Regions from separate parts of the Brevibacillus sp. genome, predicted to be linked through region 2. Evidence: riboswitches for the same ligand, from Rfam matches in the RefSeq annotation. Region 2 holds a riboswitch; each other region holds the start of a gene.
What was found. Region 2 has a riboswitch for cyclic di-GMP ahead of DEP07_RS26265 (methyl-accepting chemotaxis protein). Riboswitches for the same ligand answer to the same signal wherever they lie in the genome.

Region 1 (7,439 bases), on a different contig from region 2:
AAAAAAATGATGGTGACCGATGTATGCGTGCCTTTTTCCGAACTGGCGAAGGCAGTCGTGGACGCCCGGCAGGCCATTGACCGCTCAGGTTTGGATGGAGCCGTGCTGGGACATGTCGGCGACGGAAACTACCACGCGATTTTGATGATCGACGTACATGATGCACAAGAGATGGCCCGAGCCGAGGAGTTGAACGCCCATCTGGTAGAGTACGCGCTGAGCCGCGGCGGGACGTGCACCGGAGAGCATGGCGTAGGAGTGGGCAAAGTCAAATATCAGCGCAAGGAGCATGGAGCGGCGCTGGACGTGATGCGGTCGATGAAGCAAGTTCTCGATCCGAACGCCATCCTGAACCCGGGGAAAATATTCGCAAACTAGCAATGGCCTGCATTCTGATCTGGCATGATCGAATGCAGGTTTTTCTTTTTGGCGAAATATGGCGAAAGGTAGAGGAGAAAGGGCGAGGATGTGGAATGTAGGAGATTGGTAAATAAACATTTCGCAAGGCAGGGAGGCAGGCATGCATGAAGTCGATTGTTGAGATTGCCCAGGCAGCAGGGATCGATGAGCAGGATCTGGAGCTTTACGGAAAGTTTAAGGCAAAAATATCTGATGAACTATGGAATAAGATAAAAGATCGACCTGATGGCAAGCTGATTCTCGTCACCGCGATGAATCCGAATCCAGCCGGAGCGGGTAAAACGCTGACGACGATCGGTCTGTCGCAGTCGCTTAATTTGCTTGGAAAGAAAACGATTGCCGCTCTCAGGGAGCCATCTCTGGGGCCGTGCATGGGCATCAAGGGAGGCGCTACCGGAAGCGGCAAGGCGCAAATTCTCCCCGCAGATGAAATCAACCTGCACTTTACCGGAGACATTCATGCGATTACAGCTGCGCACAATTTGCTCGCAGCGATGATTGACAATCATATTTTCCACGGCAATCCGCGCGGCATCAATCCGAAGAAGATTGTCTGGAAACGGGCGATGGACATGAATGACCGAGCGCTCAGAAATATTGTGGTCGGACTCGGCGAAGGCAACGGCATGACACGCGAGGACGGCTTCATGATTACGACTGCTTCGGAGATCATGGCTATTTTGTGCTTGAGCGAAAACCTCGCCGATTTGCGCGACCGACTGAATCACATCATCATCGGCTACGATTATCAGGATCAGCCGGTTCGTGCGGAGGAAATCAACGCGGTAGAAGCAATGTGCGTCCTGCTCAAGGAAGCGATCAAGCCGAACCTGGTGCAAACGATTGAAGGCACGCCTGTCATCGTCCACGGCGGTCCTTTTGCCAACATCGCTCACGGGTGCAGCAGCGTGATCGGAACCAAAACCGCTCTCAAGCTTGCAGATTACGTCGTAACCGAAGCGGGCTTCGGCGCTGATTTGGGCGCAGAAAAGTTTTTTGACATCAAGTGCCGAAAAGCGGGACTGACTCCATCGGCGGCCGTAGTGGTGATTACCGTTCGTTCGCTGAAATACAACGGCGGGGTGAAAGTGCCTGATCTGGCTGAAGAAAATCTCGCTGCGTTGGAAGCAGGCTTTGCCAACGTTCGCCGCCATCTGGAAAATCTGCAGAAGTTCGGCGTACCCGCGATCGTGGCAATCAACCATTTTGCCACAGATACGCCAAGAGAGATCGATGCAGTCGTGAAGTTGTGCCAGGAGGCCGGAGCGGAAGCGGCGCTATCCAAGGCTTGGGCAGAAGGCGGCGAAGGTGCGGTCGAACTGGCTGAAAAAGTAACGCGGGCGGCAGAGCGTCCTTCGCAGTTCCGCTTTTTGTACGAAGAAGACCGCAGCGTGAAAGAAAAAATCGAGACGGTCGTGAAGGAGATTTACCGCGGTTCTGGCGTAGTCTTTTCGCCATTGGCATTGAAGACGATCCAAAAGATCGAAGACATGGGGCTGGCCCATCTGCCTGTCTGCATGGCGAAGACACCATACTCGTTTACAGATCGGGCTGACCAGCTGGGAGCACCTGTAGACTTCACCATTCAGGTGAGCGAGGTGCGGATTTCGGCGGGGGCAGGCTTTATCGTGGCGCTCACCGGAAGCCTGGTGACGATGCCTGGACTTCCGAAAAAGCCGGCAGCCGAGTCGCTGTACGTGGATGAGCACGGCCATGTAGAGGGACTGAGCTAAGCAACACAAAGGCAAAAAGCTGACACGGGCAACAAAGTGTCAGCTTTTTTTCGCGCTTAGGCAGAGCTAAACAAGCCTGCAAACCCGGTTGTAGTTGATCATGGGAGCTTTCTTTCGTTATCATAGAAGAGAACACCTATCTGTTTTGGAGGTTTTGCTGGAAACCAAAATTCTACCAAAAACAGACGGTGTTTTTCTATTTTTTTCTCGAAAGTTGGGAAAATTGCCTCAGATTATCGGTTGCATAGCGGAAAGGAGGCTCACAGCTACTCATTCATCCATCTTTTCCATACTTCTAAGATGAAGAGGAAGGTGCCATGTGGATCAAAAAACATTGATTACCAAGCAGCGCAATAAAATTGTCATTTGCATTGGATGGCTTATGGTAGTACTGCAAGTAGCGATCGATATAACACGAGGTTTAAGCCTTGCTTTTGTCATTCAGTGGTTCGTGTTTGCCGGGATTTGTTTGCTGCTGATGTGGATGAACCGCGCAGCGAAAACCATTTTGCTCATTCCGTATGTCTTGGTTGGCGTCCTTTCTCTTATTTGTGTTATGCATTTGCTTACTTTTCCCCGGACAGCCGAGAGGAGTATGCTAAATTTGTTCGAGTACCTCGCTCTTGTATCTCTTTATCCCAACTATCGCCCTGTTATTGCGATGTCAGTTGTAGCCATCATTACTGCGAATCTAGGTCAATATCTGAATGTTTATGCAGATGCAAATAATGTTCCGCTCGTCGTGGTTGCCATCATCACGATCTATGTCGCAAAGCTTAACGAGAACGTGTATTTGCAAGCGGAAAGCCGGCATAAGGAAACGCTGTTTGCTAAACAGCAAATCGAGCAAATTTTTGGTAAGGTGTTACATTCGGTGGAGACGCTTAAACAATTCAGCTTGTCGCTAAAAGATAATGTCCTTTTTACGGAACGCGTCTCTCGGGAAGTATTGACGTCTTTTTCCGAGGTGGCTAAAGGCGTGCAACTGCAGGCAGCAAGTGTCGGCGATATCTCCAACTCCGTACAAGATTCAAATCATGGAGTTCAGCGAGTAGCCGCCAGTTCGCAGCGCATGAAAGATTTAACATTAGCGACTGTGAAGGTAACGGAAGAAGGAAATGAACAGGTGTCGACGCTAACGAAACAAATGGCTCATATCAGTACGATCATCGATAAAACCGTGACGTTGATGAACGAGCTTCATGAACGAAATCAGCAAATCGGTTCTGTTCTTTCCAAGATTAGCGAGATCTCCAACCAAACCAACCTGCTGGCCTTGAATGCTGCCATCGAAGCAGCGCGTGCGGGAGAGCACGGGCGGGGTTTTGCCGTGGTTTCTGATGAAGTGAGGAAGCTGGCTGTCCATTCACAGCAATCGACGGAAGAAATAGCAGGCATATTGGTGGATATCCAAAATAAGACAAGCGACCTTGCCAAGCAAATCATTACCGGACAAGCCGCTGTTGTAGACAGTCAAAACGCTGCGCAGCACACAGAATCCATACTAAAACAAATTACAAATAACGCGAATAGCGTTGTGATTCAAGCGGGCGAGGTTGAGACGCTCATTCATGCGTTGGAGAATGGCTCGCTGCGGATTGTGGATGAAATCACCCAGATTTATAGCGTAACGGAACAATCGAGTGCGTCTGTAGAGCAAGTATTGGCGAGTGTAGACGAACAAACAGAACGGATTGAACAAATTGTGGCAAGCTTTAGAGAGTTGGAGCTGCTTACCGATACGTTAAGCAGCTTGGCTGTGGAGTCTGGGAAGTAGCTATGATCTGATAGCATCCCCTTTAAGTAGACATGGTGTGAAAAGCGCACAATGGTTTACTTGGAGGGGCTTTTTTGTAATTTTATGCAAGAAAAGTAGTTTAGCTATCAAACAAATCGGGTAAAGATTTCGTGTGGAAAAAAATCCAAGGCATTATTTGAAAGTTAACCCACATTTTTACTTTCGTGTGCTATAGTAAATTTATAAACAAAATACGACAAAAAATGACAAAGGCAAACCTGTTGAAAGGCAGGGACGCAAAGCCACGGGTCTAAGGCAAGCAGATTGCATTTCTCTGCTGCTACGATAGCCGGGTTGCCATGCCGAACGCAAAAAGGCTGTCCGGGTGGCAGTCTTTTTTGTTGTGAAAAAAAGGATAGGAGGTACACCGTGTGATGGAATCAAGTCTAAAGAAAAAGTTAATTGTCGTTATGTGCCTGCTTTTGATCATCAGCTTGGGCACGGTATGCGGGGCCAGCTACTACAGCTCTTCGCAATTGCTATCATCGAGCCTGGACAAAGAAGCGGAACTGACAGCCAGCAATCTATCCATCCGTATCGACAGCTTCTTCCAGGAAAAAATCGGAATCGTGGAAACAGTCGGGGAGATGATGTCCTCAGACAACAATTTCGAGCATGACTTGAGGCTGATTCAGGAAGCGCAAAAGAAAAACCCTGAGTTTGAAACGTTTTTCTTTTCCTATGACTTGAGCGGCAAAAAGGTCATCAACTTCAAAGGAGAGGAAACCAATCCTTCCGACCGTCCGCATTTTCAGGAAGCAGGAAAAGGCGAAGGGAAAATCATCGTATCCGAGCCGGTTGTTTCCCAACGGACAGGCAATAACATTGTGACGGTCATTTTGCCATTGATGAAAGACAACCGCCAATACGGCTATGTCGGCTCTACTATCCCAATCAATGAGATTCAAAAAACGGTTTCCGAAGAGAAATTCGGGCACAGCGGCTATGCTTTTCTCGTCAGCAAAAAAGGAACGTATATCTGGCATCCGAATAGCGAGTTTATTTTGAAGCAATCCGTGCTGGAAAGCGACATTCCTGAGCTGAAAACGGCATTTGAAGCGACGCAGCAAGGCGGGCATGGAATTATTCAATACCAGCAGGAGCAAACGGCGCAGTTCTCCTCGTACGCATCGACGAAACTGAACTGGGGCGTATTCATCACGGCTCCGGTCAAAGATTTGCACGCTCCGGTAAATGAGCTGTCGATCAAGCTGCTTGCGATTTCACTGGTTGTGTTGGCGCTCGGGATCATTTTCGTATACTGGCTGTCTGTTCGCCTGGTGAAACCGATTCAGCGTCTGAACCAAGTGGTCAATGTGGTGGCGCAAGGGAATCTCACGCAGACCGTTACGGTAGACGGCAAGGATGAGCTTGCGGTGCTTTCCCGTGACTTCAACCAGACTGTTGCGCACTTGAAAGGTCTGATTGAGGGGGTATCGCAATCTTCCGAGCAGGTGCTGCGCTTTACTCAGGAAGTATCGGCAGGCATTGAGCATGCGACGGAAAACGTCAATCGCATCGGGCAATCGATCAATCAAATTGCAGGCGGAGCGGAAGCGCAGGCGACCAGCTCCAAAGATGTCGCGCTGTCCATGAATGATATGGCAGCAGGGATCGTGAAAATCGCCGAGACATCTGCGCATGTTTCCGAGGCGGCGCGCGAGGCTTCGGAACAGGCTGAGCAAGGAACGACTGTCGTGGAGCAGGCGGTGCGGCAAATGGGCAGCATCGGCGAAGGAACAACCAAAGCAACTGAGGCCATCGAACGTTTGAACAGCCGCTCCAAGGAAATCGAAGGGATTCTCGATACGATCAGCCAGTTGACGTCGCAAATCAACCTGCTCGCTCTCAATGCGTCGATTGAGGCTGCGCGGGCTGGCGAGCATGGACGAGGCTTTGCCGTCGTGGCCGGAGAAGTGAAAAATCTCGCTCACCAATCCGAGGAATCGGCTGCGAAAATAGCGACACTGATTCACGAAATCCAACAGGATACCCGTCATGCCGTCGAAGTGATGAACACAGGCAACCGCGAAGCGCACGAAGGAATCACGATGATTGAAGAAGTCCGGGAAATTTTTGCGCATATTTTGGAGTCTTCCCGCAATGTTGCTGCCCATATTTTGGAGGTGTCAGCAGCATCGGAAGAAATGTCCGCAGGCTCCGAGCAGGTGAGCGCCTCGGTGGATGAAATGCATCACATCGCGAAGCTCGCTACTTCTGATGCCCAAAAGGTTGTGGAGGCAACAGCCGAGCAGCTTCAGGCCATTCAAGATATCGCCCGTTCCGTCGAGCATTTGAACGCCGTGACGGAAGAACTGCAACAAGGGGTTGGCAAGTTTAGCCTGTAGGTCCCATCCCTGTTAAAGGGGGGATGCGATATAAGGGATGAGACAGTTTGAACAAAGCAAGACAAACAAAGAGAGCAACAACCAGGAGGAGAAGAAACCGATGAACAAGTGGACCAAAAGAATGGTGGCGAGCACACTCGCTGCAACATTGCTGATGACTGGAACCGGAGCGTTTGCCGCAACTGCGGGAACACCGAATGGACAAGCCGTGGCGGTAGAAGCGGCCAAAAAACAGGACAATAAAAAGTTTGAGTCCCGCCTCGACGAGATCATCGCACGAGGATATATTGTAGTGGGAACGCCTGGGGACTACAAGCCGTTCACATATTTGAATCCGAAGACGAACGAGTTTGAAGGCTACGACATTGACGCCATGAAAGAGTTCGCCAAAAGCCTGGGCGTAGAGGCGCGCTTTGTGCAGACTTCATGGCCGACGATGATGGACGATCTGCTGGCAAACAAATTCGACATCGCGGTAGGCGGCGTGACACGCAACACGGATCGGCAGAAAAAAGCGCACATGGGCGATCCGTACATCGAATTTGGCAAAGCGCCGTTGATTCGCGCGCAAGACAAGGACAAGTACAAGAGCCTGGCCGACATTAACAAGAAAGAAGTGCGAATCGGGGTAAATCCGGGCGGCACCAATGAAAAGTTCGTGCGTGACTATTTGAAAAACGCGACCGTGACTGTCGTTCAAAACAATCTGGACATCCCGGGCCTTGTCGCAAACGGCACGTACGATGTCATGATCACCGATACGATTGAAGCGATGGTTTACTCCAAAGCAGACTCCCGCCTGTACGCTGCTTTGACCGACAAGCCGTTTACCCGCAGCGAAAAGGCGTACATGATTCCGCGTGGCGACTTTATTTTTGCCAGCTATCTCGATGTGTGGATGGACGAAATGAAGCTGCAAGGAAAATTCGATGAGCTGTTCCACAAATGGGTAAAATAAGCGTCGAGTCGAATAATCGATCGCAATGATGCAAAGCAGCAGCCCTGTCTGGAGTGTCCCGGCAGGGCTGTTTTGTTTTTTATGTGTTTCGCCGTATATTCTGACAAAAATCGGTTGATACTAAAAGGGAAATGGGCATAAATCCCGTTTGCAATTTTTCCAGATGCATGATACGATTACAG
Region 2 (7,439 bases):
TCATTTTAGGCATCTGAAAAATCCTCCTGTCTAAACTACTATCTTACTTTTCCGCTTTCGGAGCCAGAATCATGATCATGCTGCGGCCCTCGATCTTCGGTTTACGCTCAGGCGTAGCGAGATCTTCACACTGGGCAGCCACACGTTCCATAACGCCAAGGCCGATTTCGGAGTGGGTGATTTCACGTCCACGGAAACGGATCGTACACTTCACCTTGTGATGATCCTCCAAGAACTTGCGGACGTTGCGAAGCTTGGTTTGAAAATCGTGTTCCTCGATGTTGGACGAAAAACGCACTTCTTTCAGCTCGATGATCTTCTGGTTTTTCCGCGCTTCTTTCTCCTTTTTCGCCTGCTCGTACTTGAACTTTCCATAGTCCATGATACGGCAAACAGGCGGTTTGGCTGTAGGAGCAACGTTTACCAGATCCAGTTCGGCTTCCTGGGCAATGCGCAACGCTTCCCTAAAAGGTACGACTCCCAATTGGCTCCCGTCAGCACCGATCAAACGGACTTCACGGGCACGGATCGCTTCGTTGATTAACATTTGATCCTTGCTAATACTTGCCACCTCCGTCAATTTCGAGAAGGAACAAAAATGTGCGAACGCATCTGCGCCCGCACATATCTCACCTAAGCAATTTCATCAGATCCAAGGATCTTTGCATAAGAGTTACCTGTCAACAGTCGTGGAAGACGTCGACGCAGGTGAGAAGCTGGGCGCCTCTGCTTGTTCTCGAAGTATGAAGTGTTTATACACTCAATTCATGATACAGGTTAGAGTTGTCTTTGTCAAGGCTTATCACACACTATCCTCCAATGTGCGACATTTCCACCTTGGGACGTTTTACGAGGCCAGGCGTCTCATCCAGCCGCTCTTCTGAATATCGTTCATCGCGCTTGCTCCAGATCGTCTGAATCTGCGCTCTGATCTCATCGTCGCTCGCTCCGTTTCGCAGCGGCTCGCGCAAGTCTTCTCCCGCAGAAGCGAACAAGCAGTTGTACATTTTGCCCTCTGCGGACAGCCTGGCGCGGGTACAGGTGGAGCAAAAAGCTTGCGTCACAGAAGAAATCAGCCCGATCTCCTGATCCCCGTCCTCGTAGCGATAGCGCGAAGCGACCTCCCCGAAGTAATTTGCCTCGATCGGAACAAGCGGCATCTCCTGGTGAATCATGCCGACGATTTCGCTGGACGGCACGACCTGATCCAGCTTCCAGCCATTGGAGTTTCCGACATCCATAAATTCAATGAAGCGCAAAGTATGCCCCTGCTCGCGGAAGTATTTGGCCATCGGCAAAATATCTTGGTCATTCACTCCCCGCTGCACGACCATGTTGATTTTCACGCCAAGACCTGCTTCAGCCGCCGCCCGTATGCCGTCCAGCACGGCTTCTACCGGATAGCCCCTGCCGTTCAATGTGCCGAACCGCTCGTTGTCCAGACTGTCGAGACTGACTGTCACGCGGTCAAGTCCTGCTTCCTTCAGAGCCTGCGCGTGGCGGACGAGCAACGAACCGTTGGTGGTCATAGCGATGTCGTGAATACCTGCTACTTTTTTTATCATTTCAATTAACACAGGCAAGCCTCTGCGCATGAGCGGCTCTCCACCTGTAATTCTGATTTTCTGGACGCCAAGCGAGGCGAAAATGTCGGTCAGGCGAACAATCTCTTCAAATGAAAGCAGCTTGTGCTGCGGCAAAAACTCAAAGTCCGGTCCAAAAATTTCCGCAGGCATGCAGTATCTGCAACGAAAATTGCATTTGTCTGTCACGGAAATACGCAAATCGCGGAGAGGGCGATTTCGTGTATCAACGAGTGGCGACTGCTCTGGCATTGGCTGTCACTCTCCTTTTTCCTAGCGTATCATATCCACGATCGGGCGTAATAGCTTTCCTGCACTTTCGCCTGGTTGTTCCTATGCAAAACCATAATATTTTGCTTGAAAGTGTAAATAGCTCATTTTTGCTATTCCCTTTTTCAATTAATATAAGCTAATATGACTATATATTGTGAAATTGTATAACTGAAAGTGGAAGCGATGATCAGCGATTTGTATGTGGGCACTTGAATGGCTGGGAGTGAGTAGTGCAACCGACCCTATTATTGCTGTAGGGTCGGTTTATTTTATCCCAGAACATTTGTCGTGTCCACTATCGCCAATTCACTCACCAAAGCACCATTGACGTATGCTCTCTTCCCCCGTTTTGAAGCGAACGACTAAAAAAGAGAAAAGCAAAGAATCCGGAGGTCTGCATGCCATTTTTTACGAAGAAAACAAAGCCATGGACAGAGTACGTAAAATCCTCTCACACGACTGACATCGATCAAGTAGGAGAACGAGTAAAGGAGCGCTTGTCCTTTTTAGGGGTGGATCAAGACACGCTCGCCCATGTCAAAAATGCTGCCGAAACGCTTTCGCCCTTTAAAGCGAAGATTGTCGACCAATTTTACGGCGCAATCACGGCTGTTGATCAATTGCAAAAACTGATTCTCGACCACTCAACACTAGGAAAATTGAAACACACATTGGAGTTGTATCTTGAACAGTTTCTGCAGGCGAATGTGGATTACGAATACGTGAAGACGAGAATTGTGATTGGACAAGTTCACAGCCGCATTCATCTGACAGCCGATCATTTTATCTCCGCTCATCATATGTTGATTCAGATCATGACATCGATCTTGATGGAAAAATGGAGCCATCAGCCGCATCAAATGATGCAAATGGTCACATCCGTCCAAAAACTGGCAGCGTTCGATCAGCAACTGATCGTGGAAGTATATATGGAAGAGACGTTCAAATCATTTTTGTTCGGCATCTCCGACATGTTGAATCATATGACACAGCTCGATACGACCAAACAGCTCATCTCGGGCATGGACGAACAAATTGAGGAAAGCCACAGCGTGACAGCAGCTACGGAAGAAATGAGCGCTTCCATTCAGGAAGTGGCCAACCACGCTATCAAGGTGGCGGAAGGAACGGACGATGCCGTCCACTCCGCAGAACAGAGCAGGCAGATCATCAATGCCGCGCTGGGAGACATCCGCCAAGTCGGGCGCGTCTTCGAAGAGGTCATGGGCCGCGTCAACAAGCTCGATCAGGAGATTCACCAGACCCAGGATGTCGTGCATATTATTCGGGAAATCGCCGAGCAAACGAATCTGCTCGCCCTCAACGCCAGTATCGAGGCTGCGCGGGCAGGCGACCAGGGGCGCGGCTTCGCGGTTGTCGCCTCGGAAGTTCGCAAATTGGCCGAGCATACAAAAGAACAAATCAGCCAAATTACAACCAATATGGCATCGTTGCAGCATGTCTCCAATCAGGTGACCCAGCAAATGGACGATACAGGCAAACTGGTTGAGCGCTGTGTGAGTGAGGCCCAATACGCTGACGTCGCCTTGAACAAAATTGTGACCGCGATGCAGGAAATCAGCCAATCGACCTCGCAAATTGCCGCCATGACCGAGGAGCAGGCTTCTTCCGTAACGGACATTGCCCGCCGCAACTCCACGATCTTTGACTTGAGCGCGCATTCGCAGGAAATCGCCAAGGATACGGCCCAGCTGATTTTGGAATTGAGCCGAAAAATGGACGATTACCGCAAAACATTCTTTACGATCAACGTCAAGCTCAGCTCGAAAGACATCGTCCGCGTGGCAAAAACCGACCATCTTCTGTGGAAATGGAAAATTTACAACATGTTTTTGGGCTTGGAGCACTTGAACGCAAGCGAAATGGGCTCCCACCACACATGCCGTCTCGGGAACTGGTACTATGGCGAGTTGTCTGCCCAAGTGCGAAACAATCCGATCTTCAAAAAGCTTGAGGAGCCGCACCGGATGGTTCATGCTTACGCCAAGCAAGCCGTCGAGCAGTACCAGGCTCAAGATCTGGCGGGAGCGCAGCAAACGTATCTCTTGCTCCAGGAGGCATCGAGCGAGGTCGTCTCCCTGTTGTCCCGCCTGGAATCCGCTCTGTAATTTCCTTTCACGAATCACGAAAAAAGCAAAAAGGGCAGTTCTCTTCATCGCGGAAGAGACTGCCCTTTTTCATGACCGTTTTGTTGTTTTTACTTCATTTCGTTGATTTCAGCGCGGATTTTTTCCACGAAGGCATCCACAGTCATGGCACCTTCGTCGCCTACGCCGCGTCTGCGAACAGACAGTGTGCCGTCAGCCATCTCTTTTTCACCGATGACCAGCATGTACGGGATTTTTTGCACTTGCGCTTCGCGGATTTTGTAGCCGATTTTTTCGTTGCGCGCATCCAGCTCCACGCGGATTCCTGCTTGTTGCAGTTTTTCTTTGACTTGCTCGGCATAAGGAATGTGTACCTCGCTGATGTTCATCAGGCGAGCCTGAACCGGGGTCAGCCATACTGGGAACGCCCCGGCATAGTGCTCGATCAGGATGCCGATGAAGCGCTCCATCGAGCCGTACATCGCACGGTGCAAGACAACCGGACGGTGCTTCTCGTTGTCCTGGCCAATATAAGTCAGGTCAAACTTCTCTGGCATCTGGAAGTCGAGCTGGATCGTTCCGCATTGGTGGCGGCGTTTCAACGCGTCGGTAATTTGGAAGTCGATCTTCGGACCGTAGAAAGCGCCGTCGCCTTCTTTGATCTCGTAAGGCATTTCCAAGTCTTCCAGCACCTTTTTCAAGGAGCTTTCCGCAGTTTCCCACAGTTCGTCGGAGCCCATGGAATCCTCTGGACGAGTCGAGAGCGCTACGCTGTATTCGAAGCCGAAGACGTTGTAAATTTTATCGATCAGTTGAATCATGCTCTTGATTTCGTTCTGGATCTGGTCAGGACGAACGAAGGCGTGCGCGTCATCCTGGCAGAAAGTCCGAACGCGAAGCATGCCGTTCAGCGCGCCGGAATACTCGTGGCGGTGCACCTGACCAAATTCGGAGTAGCGGATTGGCAGGTCGCGATAGGAGTGCATCGCATTTTTGTAAATCAGCATGTGTCCAGGGCAGTTCATCGGCTTCAGCGCATAAGTCGCGTGCTCGACCTCGGAGAAGTACATGTTTTCCTTGTAGTGATCCCAGTGGCCGGACTCTTTCCAGAGACGCTCGTTCATGAGGAACGGAGAGCGCACCTCTGTGTACTGCGCCAACTGCTGCAGGCGGCGGGAGAATTGCTCCAGCTCGTTGCGGACAGTGAAGCCGTATGGCAGGTAGAACGGCATGCCTGGAGCTTCTTCGGAGAACATGAACAATCCCAGCTCTTTGCCCAGTTTGCGGTGATCGCGTTTTCTCGCCTCTTCGATGAAGTGCAGATATTCATCCATGTCGGCTTTTTTCGGCCAAGCTGTACCGTATACGCGTTGCAGCACCTGGTTTTCCGCTTTTCCGCGCCAGTATGCGCCTGCTACACTCATCAGCTTGAACGCCTTGATGAAGCCAGTCGATGGCAAGTGCGGGCCGCGACAGAGGTCGAAAAACTCGCCCTGCTCGTACAAAGTAATGGTAGCCTCGTCTGGCAGATCGCGAATCAGTTCCAGCTTGAGGTGATCGTTCAGATCGGAGAAGATTCGAATCGCCTCATCGCGGCTCACCACTCTGCGGCGAATCGGCAAATCTTCTTTCACGATTTTTTCCATTTCGGCTTCGATCTTGCCCAAATCCTCTGGCGAGAGTGCTACCGGAATATCCATATCGTAGTAGAAGCCATCCTCAATCACGGGACCGATACCGAATTTCACTTCGCTGCCGTAGATGCGGCGTACAGCCTGGGCGAGCAAGTGAGCGGTACTGTGGCGATATACTTCCAATCCGTCCGGTGTATCGAGAGTGACGATTTCAATCGCTGCATCATCCTCAAGTGGCGTGTACAAATCCACCACTTTGCCGTCTTTTTTACCGGCTACTGCTTTTTTCTTCAGGCTTGCGCTAATCGAGCCTGCGATCTCTTCGATGGTGATCCCAGCATCATACTGACGAACTGCGCCATCTGGGAATGTTACGTTAATTTGTGCCACCTTGGATTCTTCCTTCCTGTTTGTTTTTGAGAAAATAAAAAACACCCATCCCAAAAAGGGACGAGTGCATTCTCGCGGTACCACCCTAGTTCAAGTCTGTTTGCATAAAAAGGAACACCGAAACAGACTCCTCATGACATGATAACGGTATGGGAACCGGCAAACCGATAGTGGAAGCAAACGCGCTTCGTTCCCGGCTGCTACTCGAAGGGGGTAGATCCATATGATCTCGCAGCAAGCTCCCAGCCTAGGCCCGCCTCTCTAGAGCGATCTTCATATCGTCCATGTCCTTCTCATCGTATTTGTAAGCCATATACGTTTGTTGTTGCTTATTATAGTGGACTCGGATTGTTCCCGTCAAGTACACGTCTTTGCCCAATGCATAATGAACAGGAATGGCACGTAATCAGCCGGCTGTCGAAAATGCTGCGTATCGTTTGCGCAAGCCCCGGTCTGTCGCCAGCCATGTGCAGCACGATACTCTCAGGAGCCAGTGTAACCAAGGCGCTGACCAAATAATCCTCGTCCCGGCACTTTTGTTCGTCCATGCTGAGCACGGAATCCAGCTGCTCCAGCCAGAGACGGTCTCCCTGTTTGTCATAAAGATGGAAAGGTTTGTCCACACTAGGAACAACATGGACCACTTCCTGTTTCACTTCCTGCACGGCGATGAAGTAGCGCAACAGCTCGACAAATTCCTGGTATTGCTTGTCTTCCAGATATTCGTCAATCCCGGACTCCACCAGTTCAAACAGCTCGTTCCAATGCTCTTGCAGCCGGAACCGGATGAAACCCAGGACGTTGATCGTCCGCTCCTGCTCCAGATACAAAAACGCCTTGCGGTAAACATTGGCCTTGCGGGTCGTGGCAGCCAAAAGCTCGCGGCCATCCTGCTCGATTTCCTGGCACATGCGCTCGATGTAAGGCAAAATTTCTCCCCATTCTTCTTCCAGCTGTTCTGCCGCCAACAGATCGGCAGCCATTTCCTGCATGATGTCCGCTTCCTTGACCTGTGTCACCCACTCTGCCAACGTCAATGCCACAAAAGCTCTCGCCCACTCTATCGTCTGCGCATCATATTCTTCTTCGCACCAGCTTTGAAAAAGGAACGTGCAGTAGTCCTCCTGCTCTTGCTCCTTGTATGTAATGCGCACCGGGGCCGTATTGACTCGCTCCAGCATTTCGTTTACGATCACGCGATACGTGCCACTATGCTCAGGGACATTCTCCAGCAATACGCGATACGTTTGCATTTTCATCCCCCCAACCGCAATTGTAGTTACAGTATATGTCCCTTGATTGGCGATATACTTTTAAACGATTGGAAACCGGGGATTGGAAAATGGGGTCGTTCCATATGAAAAACGCGCTCCCTCATCACTTCCCCTTTGACAAAGGCTGGTGATCAAGCAGCGCGTGGAAACAGCTGGTATATCAATTAGTTTTGCATC
Region 3 (7,439 bases), on a different contig from region 2:
ATTTCAAGACGCGATTCTCACCAAACCATTTTTCCGAGATTTTCGCGGCAGATCCATCCTGATTCATGGCGTCAAGCGCCTTTTGCAGCTCGTTCAGCAGTGCTTCGTTGCCTTTTTTGACTCCGACGCCGTACTCTTCGGGAGACAGCGATTCCTCCAGGAACTTGAAGGTTCCTTGATCCTTGGTCATGTAATAGTCCGCTACCACCTGGTCAATCACGACGGCATCGATGCGGCCGATTTTCAAGTCACTGAGAGCCAGCACGTTGTCAGGAAACTCGGTGATCGTTTTGATTTGATCTTTCCATTCGCTTGCATTCAGCGCGTCAGCTGCCGACGACATCTTTTGCAGCCCTACCACTTTGCCGTTCAGATCCGCCAGCTTTTTCATGTCCGAGTTCGCCAGCGTTACGACGACTTGTGCGTTCTGCAAATACGGCTTGGTGAACAGCACTTTTTCTTTTCGCTCATCCGTAATGGTATATCCGTTCCAGATCAAATCGATGCGGCCGCTGTTCAATTCGGATTCTTTGGAACCCCAGTCGATTGGCTGAAACTCCACCTGCTTGCCCATTTTTTCGCCAGCAGCCCGGGCGTAATCGATATCGAAACCGACCAGCTCATTTTTTTCATCGCGAAAACCCATTGGCGCGAACTTGTCGTCGATCCCGATGATCAGCTTGTTCGCGTCAGCGCCTGTTTTTTGACTGCCGCAGCCGACTACCAATGAAAATACGGCTCCTACCAGCAAGGATAGCAAAGCAAATTTTTTCATGATGATTCCCCCTAGTCCGACTATCTCTATATTTTACTCTGATAAAGTGGTAATACGTTAACAAGGTATCATGATAGCACATCATCAGAAAAGAGTCGATACTTTAGCAAAGAAAAGCGAATATGAAAAAGATTCCAAATAAATAACGCCGGGATTTCTCCCAGCGTGCGCTTGTTTGTATGCGGATTCTCCCGCTCAATCACGGGATGCGAATTAGCAGATGCACGTCTTGCGCTTCTTGCCGATGGCTCCGCGCGCTACGATTTTTTCGATATACGCAGTCGCAAGCGGCACCTTGCACGCCGTATTGCCGACGTCGACGTGTACTTTCCCGATAGCCTCGGCAACTTCCACCGCTTCGGCATGCAGAGCAGGAACATAGGCTCCTGCCGCGATGACAAAATGATTCATCGTGTACCGCACCCGGTTTCGCTCCTCGTGCACGGTCTGTTGGACTCGCGCAAGCAACGACCTGATCTCCGGCAAGTCCAGCTGCTCGTCAGGAGCGACCGACAAGTAGTTCGCGTACGTGCTCCAGCCGCATGCGGCGATCATTTCCGCCTCCGCTTCTATCCACTCGCGGGCCAATTCCAGTGCGAAAGGGCTTTCTGCCGCCACTCCCGCTACCGTATACTCCGCGAGCATATACCAGTACGCCTGTCTGACCCAGCCTTGCAGCTGCTCCTTCGTCACCGTTTTTGGATCGATGGCCAGCCCTGCCAAATACATCGCATCATGATTGCCCGTCTCGTACAGAGCCTGCACCAGCTTTTGATCGCGCTTGACCTCTTTCACCAGCTTTTTCATATCGCCAATGCGCACGCCGAAGAACGGCTCCCTGGCGCCGTGGCGCAAAAAGGTCTTTTTTGTCTGCTCGCTCCCCAGCGCTTCAAGCTTTTGCAAGACTTCTTCCACAGTCATGTCTTTCGCCCTCCCTTTTTCTCTAGCATAACCACTTCTGCATTGCTTTTGCCCTTATAGAATAGAAAAAAGGTAGCGCAGGACCATGATCGAAGCCATCCCCACGACCACCGTTCCCAGCAAGCTGCGCGTCCAGATCGCCACGAGAAAAGTCGGGATTGCTGCCATCAGCTCGACATTGGTCAACAGCGGAGCCAGCTTGCCTTCGTGCAAAAACAGCTCCTGTCCGACCAGCGCGGCCATGACGGAAATCGGCACATAATGCAGCCAGCGGACACCCCATTCGGGAAGCTGCATGCGAGACAGCACCATCAACGGCAGTACCCGCGGCAAAAACGTGACCAAGGCGCAGCCAGCAATGATAAGAAAGACGTCCCATCTCACTTCCATCGTTCGATCACCATCCCGATTGTCGATGCGCAAAACGTGGCAACGATGACGCCAAGGTTGCCCGGGTACACGACTGATACCCCGACTGCGATCACGACGGCGCACACAGCCACGAGAACGTCCCGCCTGATCTGCAAGCGGCTCATCATCGCCAGAACCAAAAGCCCGATGAACATGGCTGGCAAGGCGAAATCAAGCCCCAGCCCTTCCGGATTGGCAATCCATTGCCCAAAATAGGCGCCTGCCAGGTTGGCGACGATCCAGTTCAAATAAGCCGTCACATTCAAACCGTGCATCCATTTTTCGTCGATCTGTTTTTTCTTCGCCGCTTCGTTAATGGCAACCCCGAATGTTTCGTCCGTCAACAGCGAGCCTACCAGCATGTTCTTGAACGCTGACAAATGGCGAAAATAAGGAGAGAGAGCCGCACTCAGCAAAATATGGCGCAAATTCACAAACAAAATCGTAATGATAATTCCTGTAGCCGAGCTGCCCGCCGCGATCATGCCTGCCGCGATGAACTGTGCAGAGCCTGCGTACAGCAAAATGCTCATCAAAGCAATTTCCATGATGCTCAGCCCAGCCGTCTTTTCCAGGACACCTGCCGCAAATCCGATGCTCAAATAACCGAGCAAGGTCGGAATGCAATCTTTGACCCCCTGCATGAAGCTTCCCTGATCTCTTGCGTTCGACAACGTTTCTACGTGCAGTTGCTCTCGCCCCACTGTTCTCCCTCTCTCTCTTTTTCACTGCTGGTTAAGAAAGCTTTTTCCCGTAACCACCTGGTAAAGATCCGGTTTGTTTCGCCAAAGCGTCTCGACTTTTTCCGGTCCCAGCACCTTTGTCACTTCTGCAAACATAATGTCGTGGCGAATGTACTCGACAGCCACCAAAACGAGAGCCGGGTCCTTCGTTTTGACGGCCCAGGCAGCCGTATTTGGCGCAAAATTGGCGATCAGGACTTCCTCCAAATCTCGCGCCACGATCGTGAGATGCCCGCCCATGCGCTCTTCTGCGACATCTGGCGCCATGTAGTCATGGTGATACGTCGTTCCCACCCGCGTCTGTGCTTGCCCAAACAGCACGGTAAAAACAGAAATGCCTGCCTCTGTGCACGCATCTACACTTTCCTGGATAGCCGGCACCTGCGGCTCCCAGATCGACAGCCATACTTCTCCTGTCGCCTGCTTGATCATTTGCCGCATCTCCGTCAGCACCAGTTCGTCGCCGCTGATCCGGCGAATCACATCGACTTCTTGCTCAGACTCCAAAGCGGACAAGCTTTTTTCCAAATAGTCGAAGGACTGCTCGAACTGTCCACGCAATCTGCGAATCAACTCTCTGGCCGCAAGCGGCGCGTAAGTCACAGGCTCTGAAGGCACCGTATAGACCGCCCCTTTTTCCAGCAGCTTGCCTATGACCTCGTAAATCATCGAGCGCGGTACGCCGGAGCGCTTGCTGATTTCGTATCCGGTAATCGGAGAATGCTTCAACAAGCCAATGTAAGCCTTGCACTCGTATTGGGAAAAACCGAGCTTTTGCAACTCTTTGTAAATGTCGTCCATATCGTCCTCTTTAGTCGTTAGTCTTATACTCACTATAATGCCTCTCCCGCCAAACATGCAACAAAAAAAGCCCTCGGCATTCGAGAGCTTTTTTCACACATGCTGTTAAGCGATTTCTTTCACTTTAATATAAGAAACGTTTCGCACATTGATGACGATGTCGTCGTACTGGAGCCATCCATCTTTCTGGTTGGCGACCATCTGGATGATCTCTTCCGGTTCTGTCGTCTCAATGCGGATCACTTCTCCCCCTGAAAAGTGAAATTCGATTGTTTTCGTCTCTGCCATCCTCTCATCCCTCCTCTTCTCTCTATCTTTATCGGATGGATGGTAAAATTTTGTTACGCTACTCTTACCGTTACCTTAATTCTGACTATTTTTATAAAGAATTGGTTATTTTTACCCTACCAAAACTTGACAAGACTGTTTCTTTTGGATTATATTTTGCATGATTCGACATGACTATACATTTTTCGCAAACTGAATGACAAAGGCAAAGTCATCGAAAGGTGGCGACGCAAAACCACGGGTCTAAAGTCTTCGACCATGACAGCCGGGTTGCCATACATCATGTGCGTAATTGTGCGATGATGGTGACTGAAGGCTGTTCCCGTGTGTGGAATGGCCTTTTTTGTGTGAAAAACGTCTCGACGTTTTTCAGGAAATTGGATGTGGCCGCTTGCGGTCAACAAAACGGTCATGGCCGTTTTGTGTGCAATCTCATAGAAAGGAGGCGCCAGTCCATCTATCAACAGTAAACTTGTACATGAAAAATCAAAAGAGAGATAAAAATGGAGTGGAGTATTATGTACAAACTGGTTGATTCAGTAGAGTCTTTGGCGAGTTTTCACCAAATCAAGGAGAGCGTTTGGACCTCCATGGGCTTTGAAATGGAATACGTCAAAAATGGTTCCGATGCTTATTTGCTATTGTCAGAAGATGACGAAGCAGGCGGTACTTTTGAATTTACGCCACATGAAAAATCTTCTGCTTTTCTCCGCGATTTGTTTCAGGACGTGTTGAGCGCCGATATGAAAGTGGTGGAAGTAGACAGTTTCGCCGTCTTGCCGAAATACCGCGGAAAACTGGGACGTTGGGGCGTTGCCCTCATGATCGATTATGCTGAAAAACACGGTTATACGCATGCAGTCGGTTTAGCAGACCCGGCTTTTTTTCAGTTGATTAATACAAAATACAACGTCAAAGCGACACAAGTGAAGGATATGGTCTATTACAAAGGGGCGAACGCCATCCCGACCATTTTTCACCTGCAGGAAGCCTATACAAGCAAGGACCATCCCGCATTTTCCTGGTATCAAACGCTTTGCAAACAAATAAAAGTTGAGGTTAGCTGACATGGAACTTTTACAAAGAAGAAATAATTGGGTCGTCATTGTTTTTGCAAGCATCATTACCGTGGTGCAAATCGTGAATCTCATCATGGGAGTGCCGATTTCCTTCGTCTTGACTGTGCTCGGTATTTTGTACGGAGTGCTGGCGCCGTTCGCGTATTTGTCCAATCGTCCGGCGTGGCGCGACAAAATGGCTCCATTCATGAAGTTTTTCAACTTCGCGGTAATCGGCATCTTCATGTTCATAATTACCGGGCTTGATCCTTGGCTGGTCAATATTATGACCATCATGTTCTTCGTAGCCGTCATGGGGATTTATCAGGACAGGCTGATCAACATTTTGACGATCGTGGCAGCGCTCGGGATCGTCACGTACTACTTCCTGACAAATGGCGAGGCGATTTTTTATACCTCCAATCCGGTTCATTTGATGTACTACCTGCTTACCTTCTGCTTCGTATCGGCAACAAGCATGATGCACGCGATATTCAACAACAGACTGCAACAGGAGAGCGAAGAACAGAAGCAGCAGGCGATCGCTTCCAAAGAATCGCTGCAACGCATTTTGGATCAGATCAACGAATCGCTCAGCTCTGTGCAGGAATACCAGGAGAATCTGAACAAGGTGACGGATGGCGTGAATGTCCGGGCAGTTGAAACCGTCGCTTCCCTTCAGGAAATCATGCGCTCCTTCTCTGTGCAAACCGACAACACAAACGAGCTGCGCCGCGAGATGGGCACGACCAATCTCCAGGTAGAAGACATGACCCGTTCTGTTACAGAGATGCACGATTACGTAGAATCGACGAAAGAAGCGACCAATGAAAGCGGCAAGCGCATCAATAACATCGGCAGCGACTTTGAACGCTTCATCAAGGACATCCAGGATACGAACCGACTGATTCAAGAGCTGAACAAAGAAACGGAATCGATTGAAAAAATCATCCAAACGATCTCCGATATTTCGGCACAGACCAACCTGCTCGCACTCAATGCCACCATCGAGGCGTCCAGAGCCGGTGAGCATGGCCGTGGCTTTGCCGTCGTAGCGGATGAAGTGCGCAAGCTGGCCGAGTCTTCCAAAGTATCCTCCGAATCGATCTCGACCTTGTTGATGACGATTCGCGAAAAAATGAAGCTCGTTTCCGACATGATCTCCGAGTCCCAGGTGTCTTTTGAAAAGAACAGCGAAGGCATTATGGAGGTCCAAGAAATGTTTACAAACGTGGACAACTACATGCACAACTTCGCGGAAAAAACCAAAAATCTGCAAGAGTTCATCGTCCACGTGCACAGCATGATCCAGGAAGTCAATGCAAAAGTCGAAGTCAACGCAGACATTACCGACAAGAACAAGGAAAGCCTCGAAGAAGTTCTCGTGCTCGTCTCTGACCAAAAAGAAGAGATCGTCAAAGTATCTGGCGGCTTCGAAAAGATCGAGCAACAAATTCGCGGCTTGAACACGTAAAAACCATTGGCAAAAATTCCACTGAAACTGTCCTCTTTTGAGGGCAGTTTTTTGCATTTATGGCAATAATGTTACCTAATTGTTACAACTGTGAACGAACCTCAACTTTTTTCCATCAAATTATTTTTTCTGCATAGCATGTCCTCCTGGTATCGCTTATAATACACATGAATTTTTTCCGTTTGCTTTCCTTCCATCATGGATCGATCCAACGCAAAGAGAGGCCATAGCCATATGCCTGTTATACATCGTTTCAAGCTGAGCCCGGGGAAAAAGATTGGTCTGACTGCCCTTCTGACGGGTCTGGTTTCCTTGTCCATCGTGTTGACGGTGACAATTTTGCTCGTCGCATCTTATCAGTCCAAGAAGAAGTCACTGATCGATACCACGCTTACTTTGAACTATTCAAGCGCAAGCAAAATGAGTCAAATGATCAATTCCTTGTTCATCTCCATGCGAAGCAGCTTGCGTTATTCCGCCTCAGTCGTAATCGACCACCCCTCGCAGACGCAAAAAGAAGCCGACGAACATCTGGATATCCTTCGCAAAAGCAGCAACTATTTCAATTCGCTAACTGTCGTGGATGAAAACGGGATTATCCGCACCGTTTCTCCGGCGTCCATCGGCACAGTCGGCCAACACATTATCACCAAGGAAGGCAACTATGCCCTGGAACTGAAAAAGCCCTACATTTCCTTGCCCTACATATCTGCGAGAAGCAACCGCCATATTTTGTTCATGAGCGAGCCGATCTACGACAAAGAGGGCAAATATCGCGGCTTCATCGGCGGAACCATCTACCTCCAGGAGCACAACATCATGAACATGATCTTCGGCAGCGCGGCAACGGATACGACCGGATCTTCTTTTTCCATCGTCGGCTCCAACGGGCAGTTGCTGTTCCATCCGGATGAACAGTTGATCGGAAAAGATCTCAAATCCAATCCTGTCGTAAGGAAGCTGATGGC
Region 4 (7,439 bases), on a different contig from region 2:
GAGGTTTTCCTCCACAGAGCGGTTGCGGAACGGGCTGTCTACCCCTGGTTCTGTCAAAGTTCCGCGCAGCTTGCGCATTTCTTCGGCAGGCAAATCATCCACGTAGGCTTTGCCCTTTTGGATCAGCAACACCGCACGCTTGTACATTTCTTCAAAGTAATCCGATGCAAAAAACAGCCCGTCCCATTCAAAGCCGAGCCACTGTACATCTGTTTTGATTGCTTCCACGTACTCTGTGTCTTCTTTCACCGGATTGGTATCGTCAAAACGGAGGTGGGCCTTTCCTTTGAACTCGCTTGCCAGCTCAAAGTTGAGGCAGATGGCTTTTGCATGTCCAATATGAAGATACCCGTTCGGTTCCGGCGGAAAGCGGGTAATGACTTCCTTGACCTTGCCTTCTTGCAAGTCGTCAATCACGATATTGCGGATAAAATTGGATGACGCTACCTTGTTTTCCAATGAAATCAACCTTTCACTTCACCTTTACATTCCATAATACTGATTCTCTTCCCAGAGTTCAACAAAATCGGGCCGTTGTCCGGCCCGCTGTCTCTACCATTCCTGCTCTTTTTGCCATTGGGATTGCGGCTGGCAGTACAACGAAATGATAGAGTCGAGGGAACGACGCTGCTCGGTTATGCCGCGAATAATTTTCAAATGCTTGGGTCGAACCAGGTGGAGCAGCGGCTGTTCAACATGATTGAACCGGGCGAAAGCTTCAGCTGCAACCTCATCCCACTGCCGATAATAGCGCAGCAAGTCATCAGGCATCACCCGCGATCGATTCGTGCCCGGCTCCGGCAAGCAATCAAACGGTTCATCCAGATTCAGCGTACCGTAATCATCGGTCAGCTCTTCCCCCGGCAAAATGTCTCTGGCAGCCAGCTCCAAGTCGTACATCGTCGCCACGCAGGTCGCATGGAAGCTGTGGTTCACAAATCGGGCCTTATCCCAGCACAAGATGTATTTTCCAAACTGATTTTTGAAGGAATACTTCTGCACATCCTGCTTTCTCAATGGGTCCAGTTTTTCCACATATGCCGGGTCCAATACCTGATCCAGGTCATCCTGTGCCCAGACAATCGTGCCTTTCGGGATCAATTTTGTCGCAAAAACACCGTACCCGATTTCATCGTTGATATAGCGAAGCTCCGTATCGGGATGCATCATGGCCTTGATTCACTCCTTGGCAAATGTGCGTTTTTACCATCATAAGCAGTTCGGCCAATAGTGGTGTGTGAATGTCGGGAAAAACGCACAACTCCCTGTTCCTCCCTTTTTTTCTAGATTAAAAAAATTTTTCTTATTTACCCCAATCGACAAATAGTCTATATTATTGACAAACGGATGATTAGGAAAATTTTCCTGTAACAATTGAATCAGTTTTCTATTATCAACTGGATGCGTTACCCATTGATATCGAAACGGCAAACCCGGGGAAATCCGGCGACGCAAAGCTAGAGGGGCTACCTCCGCACAAGCGGGCATGCCAGCCAGCTACCGAAGTATTGGTGTAGGACAAGACCAATGATCCTATATCATTGGTCTTTTTTTGCGCAACAATTGTCTATTTTTGTCCATTTATGTATTTATGTGTAAAAATATTCATTTTCAGTTAAGGAGGTGAGGCTGCGAAAAGCTGTCGGATTGTTGGAATCGTTCATCAAACATACAAGGAGGCTTCATACGATGTCATTCTGGAAGAAACTTTCTACTGTCGCATTGACTACTGCAATCGGCCTGGCAACCCTGTCTCCGGTTCAAGCAGCTAATCGGCCAACATCAATGTCGCCAAACGCAATGGTAACAACACCACACTATCTGGCTACAGCAGCAGCCCTGAAAACATTGGAAGACGGCGGCAACGCTGTAGATGCCGCCATCACCGCCGCTTCTACTCTCGCCGTCGTCTACCCGCATTACACAACGATCGGCGGAGATAACTTCTGGCTCATCTACAACGCCAAGACCAAGGAACTGAAAGCGCTGAACGGCAGCGGACGAGCTGGCGAAAAAGCAACGATCGACTACTACAAAGGCAAAGGCTACGAAAAAATCCCTTCCCGCGGCTACGAGTCTGCCAATACGGTGCCAGGCGTTGTTTCCGGCTGGTGGGAAGCGTACAACTACGCGCACAAAAGCATGGGCAACAACAAGCTTCCGTGGCACAGGCTGCTCGAACCGGCGATCGGATACGCTGAAAATGGATATCCCGTCTCACCGAACCAGGTTTATTGGACAAAATACGCCATCGATCCGAACGATAACGATTTGAAAAACCTCCAGCGCTTTGAAGGGTTCCGCAAAACCTTCCTGAAGCCGAACGGAGAGCCGTATGCGCCTGGCGAAATCCTCAAGCAAAAGGACCTGGCCAAAACTTTGCAAATCATTGCGAAAAAAGGAGCAGACGGATTTTACAAAGGCGAAGTCGCCAAAAAAATCGTAGCGGATATGCAGAAAAACGGCGGGCTGCTCACCTTGAAAGACTTTGAAAAACACACCTCCACATGGGCAGAACCGATTACAGTCGACTACCGCGGCTACAAGGCTTACAACGTACCGCCCAACTCCCAGGGCATGGCTTCGCTCTCGATCTTGAACGTGTTGAACAACTTCGACCTCAAGAGCATGGGCGAAGGGACGCCGGACTACTACCACACGATTGTAGAAGCCACCAAGCAAGCTTTTGCCGACCGTGACAAATGGCTGACAGACCCTGCTTTCGTCGACATTCCGGTGGACGAGCTGTTGTCCAAGCAACACGGCAAAGATTTGGCAGCACGCATCGATATGAAGCAAGCGGCAAAAGCAGTAGAGCCGCTCGATCCAAAAGGGGACACTACTTGGTTTGGCGTCGTGGACAAGGACGGCAACGCCGTTTCGATCATCCAGAGCCACTATTTTGACTGGGGTTCCGGTATCGTAGCGAAAGACACTGGCGTCCTGTTGCAAAACCGTGGAAGCTACTTCTCTCTCGATCCGAAACACATTAACCACCTGGAGCCTGGAAAGCGCACCTTCCATACGATTAACCCTGCCATGCTCTTCAAAGGGGACAAGCCTTACCTGCTTTACGGAACACAAGGCGGCGAAGGACAGCCACAAACGCAAGCGGCTCTCGTAACGCGTATTGTCGACTTCGGTTTCAGCGTACAGGATGCGATCGAAGCTCCAAGATGGCTGCACGGACGCAACTGGGGCTCCGCCTCCAACAATTTGAAAGTCGAAAGCCGGATTCCACAGGAAGTGTTGGACGAACTCGTGAAGCGCGGACATCCGGTTGAAAAGCTGGAAGCAGCCTATACAGATGCGATGGGACAATCCGGCGCCATTTTGATCGATCCGCAAACGAACGTGAAGTTCGGCGGCGCAGACCCTCGCGGGGAAGGCGCGGCAATGGGATATTAACTGATGGTCAGGCTGCTGAATCTTCTCAGCAGTCTGGCTGTGTCTACTCTGTGCGGGCAGCGTTCCTTGCCTCGCGCAGTTGAATCAACCACCAATTAGGAGTGGAGAGCCTATGTCTTTTTTCAACAAACTCAGAAATAAAATGATCCTGTGGTTTCTTGCCGTAGCGGTCATCCCGCTTGCTGCCGTTTCCTTTTTTATTACAAACAGCTTTTCAACCATTTTGATCGATAAGCAAAAATCGTCTTATGTAGACCTGACTTCAAGTACAGCTATGGCTATGGACCAGTATCTCGATCGGCGCATGACGGAAATTCAGGTGCTGGCCCGCACCTCTGATATTCAATCTGCCGACGCGGCAGCCAAAAATGAGTTTATCCGCAAGTTTACCGAAGAAATGAAGCTGTACGATGGCAATACGTTTATTTCAAGCGACGGAAAAGTAACCGCTGACACCTTCCCGAAAAGCGTCGGGATCGACCTCGGCGAGCGGCAATTTTTCAAAGACGGCATGCAGGGCAAGCCCAGCTACTCCGATGTCCTCGTCGCCAAAACTACGGGCAATCGCTCGATCATTGTCGCTTCCCCTGTCAAAGGAAAAAACAATGAAGCGCTCGGCGTATTGACCGGACTTGTCAACGTGGATCATTTCGCAGCCACGTTTCTCGCAAATTTGAATGTAGGCAATGACGGCTATCCGATTCTGGTGGACAACAAGCATCAGGTGCAGTACCACCCCAACCAGGAGCTGATCGGAAAGCCGCTTGAGGAATCGGCCCTGCCCCAGCCTTTGCAGGACATCCTGAAAACAGGCGCTGCGGAAAAAGGCTCATACAGCTACACGGATCAAGGCAAGGAGTATGTCGTCACTTACTCTCCGATCCCCAAAACCAACTTTGGCCTGTACTTGCATATTCCTGTTGAATCGATCACCGCTGGCGTCTCTGCTGTCAGCAACAACGTCATGCTGATCGTCTTTGCCGTAGTCGCAGCGGTCATCGCCATCGCCTATGCGATCTCCCGGCAAATCACCCGCCCGATCGTCGAGGTTGCCGCTGTAGCAAACCGGATTTCCGAGGGGGAGCTTACCGTATCCGCCTTGCAAATTCGCTCGCAGGATGAAGTCGGTCAACTTTCTCAATCGGTCAATGCCATGGTCCACAACCTGCGCACGATCATTCAGCAGGTCAATGATACGGCTACTGATCTGGCCTCTTCCGCAGAGGAGTTGTCGGTCAACGCCGAGCATACCAGCAAGGCAACGGAGCAGATCGCCATTACGATCCAGGAAGTCGCGTACGGCGCCGAGAAGCAGGTAAGAAGCGTGGAAGACAGCGTGAACGCCATGCAGGTAGTATCACAGGGCGCGGAAAAAGTCGCCACCAACGCACAGCACGCGGACGAATCCGCATTGAGCGCCTCCCGCATCGCCGTGGAAGGCAATCAAGCTTTGCAAGTCGTGATCAGCCAGATGCAATCGATCGAAAATACGGTCAGCAACATCGCAGACATCGTGAAGCGCTTGGGGAACAGCTCGCAGGAAATCGGACAAATCGTCCAGGTCATTACCGCTATTGCCGAGCAAACCAATCTGCTTGCCTTGAACGCTGCAATCGAAGCCGCCAGAGCAGGCGAGCAAGGACGCGGGTTTGCTGTTGTGGCAGACGAAGTACGCAAATTGGCCGAGCAGTCTGCCCAATCTGCCCAGCAAATCAAAGAACTGATTACGGCGATTCAGGTTGAATCGAATCAAGCCGTCTTGTCGATGGAACAAGGAACAAACGAAGTTGCGATCGGACTGACAGTAGTGAACAATGCTGGCAAGTCTTTCGAGCAAATCCAGGATGCTGTCGCACAAGTCGCCAGCCAAATCCAGGAAGTGAAGACGTATTCCGAGCAAATGTCGGCTGGAACCCAGAAGGTAGTAGAGTTGGTCAGCGGCATTGAGGAAGTCGCCGAAAATTCGGCAGACGGAACGCAAAGCGTTTCTGCCGCCACAGAAGAACAGCTGGCTGCCATGGAAGAAGTGAACTCCTCCGCTGCTTCCCTGGCCCGTATCGCCGAAGAGCTGCAGTCTCACGTAAGCCGCTTCAAAATATAGCGAGGCAATCAAAAAACCGCCGGGCAGCAGCATCCGGCGGTTTTTCTTGCTTCAAAGCGATCAACAAAATCTATGAGCTGCCACTGGTAGCGATAGCGGAGCAAGCTAATAAAAGCACACTCGCGCTTGCGCTTCCACTTTATTCCTGCAATGATGATAGCAGAAAGCTATTCTTATCGCGAAAGGCGGGGAAACGATGAGTTCTTCCGGTCCTATCTCTACTCCTTACTTTTCTTTGCAGCCTGTTGCAGAAGGCGTGTACGCCGCTATTGCTGTCCGTGGCACCGGAGCAATGGCTAATGCCGGAATCATTGATTTAGGCGATCAGGTAGTCGTCTTTGACTCCATGTACACGCCACAGGCAGGCCAAGCATTGCACGATGCGGCTGTCCAGCTATTCGGAAAACCCGTCACGCTTCTGATCAACTCTCATTTTCATCTGGACCACACTGGCGGCAATCAGGCATTTCCAGGTGTTCCGATTCTCTCCACCGCCAAAACGCGTTCGCTCACCTATGAGCGCACGACCCAATTTTTGACCTTTGCCAAAGCGCACCCTGATTATCCGCTGACGGTCAAACAAGCTTTGGAACAAGAAACGGACGCTAAAAAGCGGCAAGAAAAAGAATATGAGTTGGGCGAGCTGCTCGCGATGGATGCTGCCCTTCCGATACTGGTTCCCACTCTCGCTACCTTGACCTTTCACGATTCGATTACATTGCACGGCAGCAAGCGCTCTGCTGTCCTGCGTTCGCTGGGAAACGGGCACAGTCCCTGTGATTCCGCCCTTTTCCTTCCCGATGACGACATCCTGTTTGCCGGAGATTTGCTGTTCGCAGGCGCACATCCAAGCATCATGACCGGGAATGTTCCGGAGTGGATCAGCATTTTGGATGCTCTCCTGCAAGACTGCCCAGCGCTGATTGTACCCGGACATGGCCCGGTAGCAGACAAGCAGGCTGTACCCCCTTTTCTCATGCCAAAAGCCGCCGGATATGTCTCCGACGGCTTTTCCTTTTGCCTAGCTTACACAAATTCCAGCATCCGGTCAGGATGGTTGGTGCAAATTTGTACATCAGGATGCCAGGACATGACCTCACGAATGTGCGCAGGCTCATCCAGCGTCCAGGCAATCACCTTGAAGCCTTTTTCGATGGCGGCTACGGCAAGCTCTTTGTTCAGGAAAGGGTAACCCATGGACAAAATGCTGGCACCTGCCTCCTCCAGTTGCTCCAGCATGAGCACAGGACGGCCGTAGACGATCAGTCCCGTCTCGATTTGCTGATCGAGAGTGCGAACATGACGAATCAGCTCATGGTCAAACGACGTCAAGCAAACTTCCTGCTTCATCCCGTACTGTTCGAGCAGCGCGAGCACTTTTTCGGCAATGCCGGGGTACATGTCGCTCGTCGCCTTCAACTCGATGTTCAGCCTGCAGCGGCCCTTGACCGCAATCAGCGCTTCCTCCAGCGTCGGGATTTTTTCGCCTGCAAACTTTTCGTCGAGCCATTTGCCCGCATCGAGCTGGCGAAGCTCCTCCAATGTGTGGTCCTTGACCAGACCGCTTCCGTTCGTCGTGCGCTCCAGCGTAAAGTCGTGGATCAGCACGGGAACGCCATCGGAAGACAGCTGTACGTCAATCTCCATTGCCTGTATAGCCGGCTCTGCCAACGCCAGTCGAATTGCCGTCATCGTATTTTCCGGGGCTTTGCCTGACCATCCTCGATGCGCCATACATATATTCATGTCGCAAACTCCTCTCTTGTTTGTGCCGCCTTTATTTTTTCAGCAGCTTGCTGCCTTTGTCCGTCGCATTTTGCAGCGCTTCATCAATGGTCGCCTGTCCAAGCATCGCACGTTGCAGCTCTTTTTGAATGACATCCTGCAATTCTTTGTAACCAGGTGCCATTGGGCGCGGGTAACCGTATTG

Region 1: another riboswitch for cyclic di-GMP. It lies ahead of DEP07_RS12680 (methyl-accepting chemotaxis protein); the one in region 2 lies ahead of DEP07_RS26265 (methyl-accepting chemotaxis protein).
Region 3: another riboswitch for cyclic di-GMP. It lies ahead of DEP07_RS08060 (GNAT family N-acetyltransferase); the one in region 2 lies ahead of DEP07_RS26265 (methyl-accepting chemotaxis protein).
Region 4: another riboswitch for cyclic di-GMP. It lies ahead of ggt (gamma-glutamyltransferase); the one in region 2 lies ahead of DEP07_RS26265 (methyl-accepting chemotaxis protein).

What each region holds. Positions count from the first base shown of each region.
Region 1 covers NZ_DOTK01000043.1:43,650-51,088, forward strand. The annotation lists gene DEP07_RS12665 (FAD-binding oxidoreductase) at 1-378, shown strand, start outside; gene DEP07_RS12670 (formate--tetrahydrofolate ligase) at 525-2,153, shown strand; gene DEP07_RS12675 (methyl-accepting chemotaxis protein) at 2,473-3,930, shown strand; cyclic di-GMP riboswitch class I at 4,153-4,253, shown strand; gene DEP07_RS12680 (methyl-accepting chemotaxis protein) at 4,326-6,299, shown strand; gene DEP07_RS12685 (transporter substrate-binding domain-containing protein) at 6,400-7,257, shown strand.
Region 2 covers NZ_DOTK01000089.1:110,809-118,247, reverse strand. The annotation lists gene rpmI (50S ribosomal protein L35) at 1-13, opposite strand, end outside; gene infC (translation initiation factor IF-3) at 44-547, opposite strand; gene moaA (GTP 3',8-cyclase MoaA) at 810-1,835, opposite strand; cyclic di-GMP riboswitch class II at 2,024-2,106, shown strand; gene DEP07_RS26265 (methyl-accepting chemotaxis protein) at 2,255-3,985, shown strand; gene thrS (threonine--tRNA ligase) at 4,075-5,988, opposite strand; gene ytxC (putative sporulation protein YtxC) at 6,321-7,241, opposite strand; gene mqnC (cyclic dehypoxanthinyl futalosine synthase) at 7,427-7,439, opposite strand, start outside.
Region 3 covers NZ_DOTK01000033.1:36,013-43,451, forward strand. The annotation lists gene DEP07_RS08030 (amino acid ABC transporter substrate-binding protein) at 1-775, opposite strand, end outside; gene DEP07_RS08035 (DNA alkylation repair protein) at 989-1,696, opposite strand; gene DEP07_RS08040 (AzlD domain-containing protein) at 1,751-2,086, opposite strand; gene DEP07_RS08045 (AzlC family ABC transporter permease) at 2,077-2,751, opposite strand; gene DEP07_RS08050 (TrmB family transcriptional regulator) at 2,833-3,651, opposite strand; gene DEP07_RS08055 (hypothetical protein) at 3,757-3,939, opposite strand; cyclic di-GMP riboswitch class I at 4,134-4,217, shown strand; gene DEP07_RS08060 (GNAT family N-acetyltransferase) at 4,458-5,006, shown strand; gene DEP07_RS08065 (methyl-accepting chemotaxis protein) at 5,008-6,471, shown strand; gene DEP07_RS08070 (sensor domain-containing diguanylate cyclase) at 6,706-7,439, shown strand, end outside.
Region 4 covers NZ_DOTK01000049.1:260,968-268,406, forward strand. The annotation lists gene DEP07_RS16450 (glutamine--tRNA ligase/YqeY domain fusion protein) at 1-468, opposite strand, end outside; gene DEP07_RS16455 (SET domain-containing protein) at 553-1,170, opposite strand; cyclic di-GMP riboswitch class I at 1,417-1,505, shown strand; gene ggt (gamma-glutamyltransferase) at 1,690-3,408, shown strand; gene DEP07_RS16465 (methyl-accepting chemotaxis protein) at 3,521-5,509, shown strand; partial or broken gene DEP07_RS16470 (MBL fold metallo-hydrolase) at 5,802-6,434, shown strand; gene DEP07_RS16475 (glycerophosphodiester phosphodiesterase) at 6,536-7,255, opposite strand; gene DEP07_RS16480 (ABC transporter substrate-binding protein) at 7,287-7,439, opposite strand, start outside.